2 regions of the Paenibacillus sp. FSL W8-0187 genome follow, and region 2 is predicted to be linked to the other one. Evidence: riboswitches for the same ligand, from Rfam matches in the RefSeq annotation. Region 2 holds a riboswitch; the other holds the start of a gene.

Region 1 (4,762 bases), 2.3 Mb from region 2:
GATAGTGGTGATGGTGATGATGATGGATCATATGATGGCCTGATGGAAAACTATATGGATGAAAATGGGGGTGATGCTCATGACCGTGACCATGCCCATGACCATGCCCATGACCATGATGATAAGGCTGAGGTTCTCTTTGTTGAGTTTCTTGAAGGTTATAGTTTTGTTGATTCATCGAATTTCTCCTTTTCGTCTTGAGATAATTCATATTATGTATACAAACGATTAGTGACACTTGACCATAAGAAAATGGGCTACCAAGATAAGTTAAATGGTGAGGAAATAAACCTCCGGTACCTAAGTGCCGGAGGTTTATTTTGCTGGCCGGATCATTTTCTGCACGGAAGGATTGACAATTCGCTGAAGGAGATATAATATCATACCGTATAAATCGTAATTATTACGATTAAGGAATGGAGGAAGTTCAGTAGATGAATAACAACAATAAGATTCCAGTTACCGTACTCAGCGGTTACCTCGGATCAGGCAAAACGACCGTGCTGAATCATGTGCTTCATAATCGTGATGGATTGAAGGTAGCGGTCATTGTGAACGACATGAGCGAAGTGAATATTGATGCGGATTTGGTTCGAGGGGAAGGGAGCTTGTCCCGAACGGATGAGAAGCTGGTCGAAATGTCCAATGGCTGCATCTGCTGCACCCTCCGGGAAGACTTGGTGCAGGAAGTTCAGAAGCTGGCACAAGAAAACCGTTTTGACTATATCCTGATTGAATCGACGGGTATTAGCGAGCCCGTGCCTGTTGCGCAGACCTTTGTTTATCCAGATGAGGTATCCGGTGTACAGCTGTCCGACCTAGCACGGCTGGATTGCATGGTGACGGTTGTAGACGCGAACCGATTCTGGAAAGACTTCTCTTCGGGCCAAAGCCTGCTCGATCGGAAGGAAGCGCTGGGCGAAGAGGATACGCGGGAAGTGGTGGATCTGTTGATCGACCAGGTTGAGACGTGCGATGTGCTGCTGTTGAACAAATGTGATCTGGTAAGCGAAGACGAATTGGCCAAGGTTGAAGGCATCCTTCGTAAGCTTCAGCCAAGCGCCAAAATCATACGCACTGTAAAAGGACAAGTCGCTCCTGCAGAAATTCTGAATACCGGTTTATTCGATTTTGAGAAAGCCAGTCAGTCCCCCGGCTGGATTCAGGAGCTTCAGAAGGAAGAGCATGTACCGGAAACGGATGAATACGGCATCAGCTCTTTTGTTTATCGGAGAAGAAGACCGTTTCATCCGGAACGGCTGGCAGCATTCATGAGTTATTGGCCGGAAGAGGTCGTACGCGCGAAAGGGATCGCTTGGCTGGCAGTGCTTGAGGATGTTGCGGCAAGTCTAAGTCAAGCGGGTCCTTCGATTCAGTTCGGGCCAGCTGGATATTGGGTGGCTGCTTTAACCGAGCAGGAACAGCAGGAGCTGATTCAGAGTGAGCCGGATGTGCAGCGAAAATGGGATGCCGTCTGGGGGGATCGGATGACCGAGCTCGTGATGATCGGGATTGGGATGGAACAGTCACAAATCGAGCAGGAGCTGGACGATTGTCTGTTGAGCGATCAGGAAATGCAGCTGGATTGGTCGACGTTTAACAATCCGCTGCCCTGGATGGCCATCGAAGAGCTATCACTGTAAGGTTATATTTTTTTGATTGAAATTAATCGTAATAATTACGAATGGATAAGGAGCCACTTGAGGGCTTTATAGGTAATCTAGAATATAATCCCCTTTGCGTAGACAGTGCTGAAGAAGAGCGCTACAGTTTACTTAAGGGGATTTTTGTCATGGAAAGTTCAAAAGAAGAATACGAAAGAAGCAGGGGAATATGCGGAAATTCATCATTTAAAAACTCAATTGCAGGAAAAGTTATTACCCTGTTTAGAAAGCGCCCTTCAGAAGGACCGGATTTTAAAAAATCATTTAATGATGTGGTCAATCTATTTATCTGTCCAGAACTTATAACTATCAAGTCCAGAGCACCTGCTTTGTATTTGTTGTATAATAGGAAGAATAGGAAGAAGATTCCCAATTCATGTTTCGATGATAGCTTTATCGTATTTCAGAATGTAATGCTGACGCATGAGCAACATCAATCAGGAGGACAAGGTAATGGCAAAAGCAAAGGTTCCAAAGAGACCCACTAGAGATGAGTTTGTACTGGAAGAACTCGGAAATCAGCTTACGGAAGCTTACCAGGAGGAATCGGTTATCGTGCTGACGGTCTGGGGAAGGGAAGAGGCGGTCCGCGGGCAAATCGATCAAATGGACTCCCGAACAGGGAAGGTACATATGAAACAGAATGGTGTTATAACGAAGGTTCCTTTTATGGACATTATGGAAGTGAATTATCCGAGAGACTAATCAGAATCATGTGTGCTTCCCGTAAATGAATCAAAGAGATTGTGATTTAAAGCGGTCGGCTTCATACCCGGTAGCGCGATGTCCAAAGTCGTGGTATATTAAAAAAAGTTATCTATGTGTTACTGGCGTAGCTTGGGGTACCAAGAGGGAGCACATAGGATCATATGCCGTACGCCTGGGCAAGAGGTAAGGAGACGATGAAGTCGCCTTGCCTCTTTATGTTTTTTAATACAATGGCGAAGGAGCGGATTAGCATGAGTAAGGAACCCGTAATTTTAGATGGAAAAAAGGTATCCGACGATATCAAGGCCAAGCTGGCTGTAAAGGTACAGGAATTGAAGTTGCAGGGGGTAACGCCTTGTCTGGCAACGATTCTGGTTGGCGATGATCCTGCTTCGGCGACCTATGTGCGGATGAAGGGAAATGCTTGCGAGCGGCTTGGCATCATATCCAAGAAAGTAGTGCTGGAGACATCGACAACGACCGAGGAGCTGATTGCTGCGATTCAAGAGCTGAACGAGGATCCGAATGTCCACGGTATTCTGCTGCAGCATCCGGTACCGCATCATATCGATGAACGGGCAGCCTTTGATGCCATTGACATTAAAAAAGACGTGGATGGAGTAACCACGCTCGGTTTCTCGCAGAATGCGTTTGGTTTTGCCGATAATCCGTCTTGTACGCCTGCTGCGATTATTGCGATTATGGATTATTATGATCTGCCGATCGAAGGGAAGCATGCCGTGGTGGTCGGACGCAGTCCGATTCTGGGTAAGCCGGTATCGATGATGCTGCTTAATCGCAATGCTACCGTTACGATCTGCCACTCGAGAACGAAGAACCTTGGGGAGATTGTGTCCCAGGGAGATATCGTGGTTGCGGCCGTAGGCAAGCCTAATTTCATTCAAGGGGACTGGATCAAGCCGGGAGCCGTCGTATTGGATGCCGGCTATAATCCAGGCAATATCGGCGACTGCGATTACGATGCCTGCGCGAAGTTGGCATCCGCAATTACACCAGTACCTGCCGGTGTTGGCCCCGTTACGATTGCTACATTGCTGAAGCATACCGTCGAATCGGCTGAGCGAACCGTGCAAGGTTAACAGTAACCATGTAATAACGGGATAAGGCACGGTCCATTTGCGCGTCCCGAAAGGGGATTTGCATGGAGAATCCCCCTTTGAATCGCTTCGTTCCTCGCTAGAATCTGGAACGCAGAAAAGTATTGCCCATCAAAGGCTCGGGGTGGAGTCTGCATTTCACGGATCCCTGGACGTCATGGTATAGTTAGGAAAAAGCAAAATCGAAGGGGAGAGATTCATGCACAAACAACTCATTTCCAGTTGTGCTGCGGAGCAAGGAGCTGTGGAGGATAATCTGTTCGTTGCAGCGCCGCAAGCGGCTCCCGGGAGCACCGAATGAAGAACACGATTGCAGATATTGCCAAAAAAGCCGGAGTTGCCAAAAGCACGGTCTCCCGTTTCTTAAACGGAGGTTCTGTCAGTAATGCAACACGCCGTAAGATAGAGCTGGTCATTCAGGAAACCGGTTATATTCCGAATTCGTTCGCACAGAGCTTGAAAGCGAAAAAAACCAGCATGATCGGCACCATTGTGCCGCGTCTGGATTCATTCTCAGCATCGCAGACCGTTGCCGGCATGGATGAAGAATTAAGGAAACACGGTTATCAGCTTCTCATTATTAATGCAAGCCAGGACTTATCCAGGGAGATTGAAGCGCTGTATGATCTCGCCAGACAAAAAATATCTGGCATTATTTTATTCGCTACTCAGGTGACGGAAACGCATCTTGCCGCGATTAAAGAGATCGGCATCCCCGTCATCCTGCTCGGACAACAGCATAAGGATGTCCACAGCATGATATATAACGACTATGCCGCAGGTTATGACATGGGCCGATATGTGCTGTCCATGGGACACCGTCATATATCTTATATCGGCGTGACGGAAAAAGACGTTGCTGTCGGAGTTCAGCGGAAGGAAGGGTTTCTGAAGGCGTTAAGCGAGTATGACGAGGTTGAGGCGGTTCTCTATGAGAGTGGGTTTAAGATGTCGGATGGTGTAAAGACCGCATTGTCCATTTTTGAGTTGAACCGAACGCTGCCAACTGCAATGGTCTGCGCTACCGACAACATCGCGTTAGGCGTTATGAAAGCGGCTCATATGAAGGGCATCCAGATCCCCAACGAACTCTCCGTTACCGGATTTGGCGGATACGACGTTACCGAAGTAATTCATCCCGGATTGACAACGGTTAAATATGGATATTCCCAAGCGGGCCACCTCGCCGCTCAGCATATCATAAAGCTGGTCAACGACGAGCCTGTGGATTTCCTGACGGTCATGAATTGCGATATGATTCATCGGGAAAGC
Region 2 (4,762 bases):
AAATCACCAATTTTCCCATGTCTGGTCCCTCCGGTTTGAGTACAAATGTTATTTCAATATGGGCGTAAAATATTTGTGAGCTCCATAAATCCTGTCTATTATATCATTCCCTCTAGTCAATTGACACCTGCACGGGTCATGTTTTATTCCATGAGTTTTTGACCTTATAACTAAACCGGATCTCCTTCTGCCCTGAACCTAGGTTTTCCATTTTCGCCTATATTGATGCTAACCGCGAAGCTACCTGACTGGGAAAATGAGAGCATAGCAATCTGGCCAGAATGTTTATAGCTCCTAAAAGGACCCCACCTGCATCAGGCGGGGTCCTCTTATCATAGGCTTCTTCTTCGGAGGAGACTGTGATTAATATTTCATTTCAGCATAGAGAGGGTATTGATCTGTAAGCTCAGCCACCAAACGACCTGCGTTTTCAAGCGTTGCCTCGTCTTTCGGCTGCTTCAATGTCATGGCAATAATTTTCGCGATTTTCACCATCGCCTGCTCATCCATACCGCGGGAAGTAACCGCAGGGGTACCGATACGGATACCGCTCGTTACGAACGGGCTGGTTGGATCAAACGGGATGGCATTCTTGTTCACGGTAATCCCGATGGAGTCCAGAACTTTCTCCGCGTCTTTACCGGTGATGTCCAGATTGCGGGTATCCACCAGCATCAGGTGGTTATCGGTTCCGCCGGATACGATATTCAAGCCTTCCTCGATCAGAGTATCTGCCAGCACTTTCGCGTTCTTCACGACATTCTCTGCATACGTCTTGAAGGACGGATCCAATGCTTCGCCAAGCGCAACGGCCTTGGAAGCAATAACATGCATGAGCGGGCCGCCTTGGGAGCCGGGGAATACCGCTTTATCGATCGCTTGCGCCCAAGCCTTTTTGCACAGAATCATACCGCCGCGAGGTCCGCGAAGCGTCTTATGCGTCGTTGTCGTTACAAAATGGGCATGCGGAACCGGATTCGGATGAAGACCTGCCGCAACAAGACCGGCAATATGAGCCATATCAACCATGAACAACGCGCCAACGTCGTTCGCGATGGCAGCAAGCCGTTCAAAATCAATGATGCGAGGATAGGCACTTGCACCCGCTACGATCAGACGAGGGCGATGCTTGAATGCCGCTTTGCGAACTTCGTCGTAATCGATCAGGAACGTATCTTCTTGCACGCCGTAGGCAACAAAGTTGTACAGAAGGCCGGAAGCGTTAACCGGGCTTCCGTGAGTCAAATGACCGCCATGAGCCAGGTTCATGCCGAGCACGGTATCTCCAGGCTTCAGGGCTGCCAAATATACCGCCATGTTCGCTTGGGCACCGGAGTGCGGCTGAACGTTGGCATGCTCGGCTCCGAACAGTTCTTTGGCACGGTCACGGGCGATATCTTCCACGATATCCACACGCTCACAGCCACCGTAATAGCGTTTGCCAGGGTAGCCTTCCGCATATTTATTCGTCAGCACCGTCCCCATTGCTTCCATAACCGCTTCGCTAACAATATTCTCAGAGGCAATCAGCTCAATGTTGCTGCGCTGACGCTTCAGCTCCAAATCCATCGCTTCCAATACAGCCGGGTCACTCTTCCGCAAATGTTCCATCATGTTCATATCCTCCCATAATCAATCGTTATTTTTTCTTGCAAAGTCAATACTACAAGTTGTCATAATTAAAAAAGCGAGTTCTCATTTGAATCAATCGCATAGTGTGGAATCATCCCTCTGCTCGAACTGGTACACCGCGCGTTCTCCGCCAATCAGCTTCGGACGGGTATAAGCCGCGGTTACGCGCGCCTCGCCGATATAACGCTCGGTCGGTCTGAACGGAACCGCCACTCGCCGCAAATGCATGCCGATCAGCGTCTCGCCGATATCAACTCCGGCATGTGCTTCAATCGATTCCGCAAGACAAGGCTCCTTCATGCTGCGGTAAGCCGCGGAGGCCATCGACCCTCCCGCTCCCGGAATGGGAACAGCCGCCACTTCCGTCAAGCCCAGCCGCTCGAGCAGCTCGCGTTCCATGACAAGCGCACGGTTCAGATGCTCACAGCATTGATAAGCCACCGCGAAACCGAATTCCGCTTGAACCTCGGCAATGCCCTGAAGGAGCTGCTGCGCCGTTTCAAGAGCGCCGCCTGTGCCGATCCGGCGTCCGACCACTTCACTGGTGCTGGCTCCGATGACCAGCACTTTACCGGGTCCTAACACGGCCGCTTCGGCCAGTTCGCGGACCATACGCGCTGTCTGTTCGTTCAAGGAAACCTTGGAGATATCCGTCATGTCACAGTCCTCCCGATGATTTTTTTCACAGAAGATGCTTCAATCCCATATCACGATAGCCGCAGCCGTAAATTACGCGTTCACTTATCGCGACTCATTCTTCAGGTAACGCTCCTCGATGGCCTTGATCTTGTTCACACGGCCGATATGGCGCTCGCCATGACTGAAATCCGTTGTCAGCCATGCGCTGACGATTTCAGCAGCAAGTCCGGGACCGACGACACGCTCACCCAACGCAATCACGTTGCTGTCGTTATGCTCACGCGTCGCTTTGGCCGAGAACACATCATGTGTCAGCGCGCAGCGAATGCCCGGCACCTTATTGGCCGCAATGCTCATGCCGATCCCCGTACCGCAGATCAGAATGCCGCGATCCGCTTCACCCGAGACTACCTTCTCGCACACAGGAAGGGCATAATCGGGATAATCCACGGAATCGGAACAGCCGCAGCCCAGATCCTCCACCTCGTGTCCAAGACCCCGAATGACTTCCACGATCTCCTCTTTCAGACGAATGCCGGCATGATCCGTACCCAATGCAATTTTCATCTATGAAAAACCCCCTCGTATGTTCGCTTTTGCGTTTTAGCTTGTTTCATTATAACCCAAATCAGGCGCAAAAGACGAAAAAAGAGCAGTCGGCGCACGTATTGTGCTCCAAATGCTCTTTGCCCAGGCGACCGGCCGTATATTCCGATGCTCCATCGTGGTTTCATCCACTTCGTCGCCAGTTACACCGGATCATTGTTTTTCAACTCCATCTTAAAGCAATACCATGTGAAAGGCAAGTGGCTTTTTAGCCCAATGGTAGGCTTCATATCGTTCAAAGCAAGGCTTAGTTATGCCGATCCGCCTCCAGCTTGTCCAAGAGACGGAACAACGCCGTCCGAATCTCTGCAGCCGTCGCTTCATATTCCTCCCGCGAGCCTCCAAAAGGATCGGAGATATCGAAGCTCGGAATGCGCTGGCGCAGCTCGATCAGACGCTCCCGGTCACGGTCGCTGACGTCGCGGCCCAGCGATCTGGCCAGCTCAAGCGCCGCATACAGACTATCCTGCTCCCGCAGATCATCCAGCACCTGTCGGTCATCCTCAACAAACTCTTTCAGCGTATGCATCTTGTCTGCGGCGTGCGGGAACTGCCTTATAGCATACTGCTTATGCGACTGGGTCAACGTCAGGATCAAATCTGACCACTCCACCAGATTCGCAGTCAACGGTTTGGACACCAAGCGTTCTTGGATATCCTGGTCTCGTAGTATGGACTCCGCATGATGGGACACCGGCATTCCATCCACGGCCGAGACACCGGCGGACTTCGTTTCCAGCGGGATGCCCCGTTGTTTGGCAAGCTTGCGCAGCATGCCTTCAGCCATTGGACTGCGGCAGGTATTTCCCGTGCAGACAAACAGTATATTTTTCACGGTCCCGTTCCTCCCGTTAGTAGGTTCTTTGGGGTTATTGTAACAAATATAACGTCAAAAGATAAACATGACACCAAATATAACCAAAATGAGCCCGCCCAGCATTTCACCGTACTCCCCCAGTTTATTGCTTACCTGACGGCCAAGCAGCAAACCGAGAATGGACAGCAAACCGCCCACGATCCCGAAGGAGATCACGATCAACAGTACATCATCCACAAACATCCCGAGTGAAACGCCTACCGAGAAGGAATCGATGCTGACGCTAAGTGAAAACAGCAGCATGCCTAAAAATGCGGTAGGATGTATTCGCTGTCCTTCTCCGCCCCGCCAGGCGTTATACATCATATGCCCGCCGAGAAGAAGCAGCAGTCCGCCGGCCGCAAGTCCTGTGACGTGACCCAGTAACATGCCTACATAGCGGCCGGCAAATAAGCCCAGCAGCGGCATCAACATATGAAACAACGCGATCATGAAGCTGATGCCCAACATATGGCCTAAGCGCATACCGCTTCTCATTCCGACTCCGACTCCAAGCGAAAATGCGTCTAGCCCGAGTGCAACCGCCATCAGCAGAATCGCCGCAAGCTGTCCCGATTGGACAGACGCCTCCAGCATGCCCATTCCCCCAAGTCCCATGGTCTTGTACACCATATGCGGACAAGGGGTAAATGATGCCAAAAGTGTTCATTCAGCAGCTCAATTCACATCGATGATGTGGTGTCCCGCGGCCTTCAACAGCCGGTTCATGACGGCTGCCCCGAGACCTTGCTCCGGGCACGCTTCGGCCAGAATGAAGGTCGCGCCTTCGTCATCGAATCGGCGCAGGCCGGCGTACAGCCGGCGGGCCGCTTCCTCCGGCGCGGCCAGGCTGCCGAGCGAGACGACAACGTCCGCGTGGTAGTGACCGATGTGCTCGTCGAATGACAGCACGCCGGTCACCTCCCCGCGCCGGGCGGCCGCCTCAAGCTCGGCCGCGATGCGTGCCGACACGGCAATGGCACGCGGGCCCTGCACCACGCACATCGCACCCTTCGGTGCGTAGTGCGT

What was found. Region 2 has a riboswitch for ZMP and ZTP ahead of rpiB (ribose 5-phosphate isomerase B). Riboswitches for the same ligand answer to the same signal wherever they lie in the genome.
Region 1: it holds a riboswitch for ZMP and ZTP, as region 2 does, so the genes downstream of both, MKY48_RS20290 (tetrahydrofolate dehydrogenase/cyclohydrolase catalytic domain-containing protein) here and rpiB (ribose 5-phosphate isomerase B) in region 2, are expected to answer to the same signal.

Annotation. Positions count from the first base shown of each region.
Region 1 is NZ_CP150206.1:4,537,950-4,542,711, reverse strand. Features, by position in the region: gene MKY48_RS20310 (hypothetical protein) at 1-201, shown strand, start outside; gene MKY48_RS20305 (GTP-binding protein) at 435-1,643, shown strand; gene MKY48_RS20300 (hypothetical protein) at 1,793-2,152, shown strand; gene MKY48_RS20295 (YolD-like family protein) at 2,118-2,369, shown strand; ZMP/ZTP riboswitch at 2,478-2,557, shown strand; gene MKY48_RS20290 (tetrahydrofolate dehydrogenase/cyclohydrolase catalytic domain-containing protein) at 2,624-3,472, shown strand; gene MKY48_RS20285 (LacI family DNA-binding transcriptional regulator) at 3,788-4,762, shown strand, end outside.
Region 2 is NZ_CP150206.1:6,879,770-6,884,531, forward strand. Features, by position in the region: gene upp (uracil phosphoribosyltransferase) at 1-19, opposite strand, end outside; gene glyA (serine hydroxymethyltransferase) at 364-1,614, opposite strand; gene MKY48_RS31225 (TIGR01440 family protein) at 1,705-2,289, opposite strand; gene rpiB (ribose 5-phosphate isomerase B) at 2,374-2,838, opposite strand; ZMP/ZTP riboswitch at 2,953-3,034, opposite strand; gene MKY48_RS31235 (low molecular weight protein arginine phosphatase) at 3,125-3,712, opposite strand; gene MKY48_RS31240 (manganese efflux pump) at 3,767-4,330, opposite strand; gene MKY48_RS31245 (L-threonylcarbamoyladenylate synthase) at 4,412-4,762, opposite strand, start outside.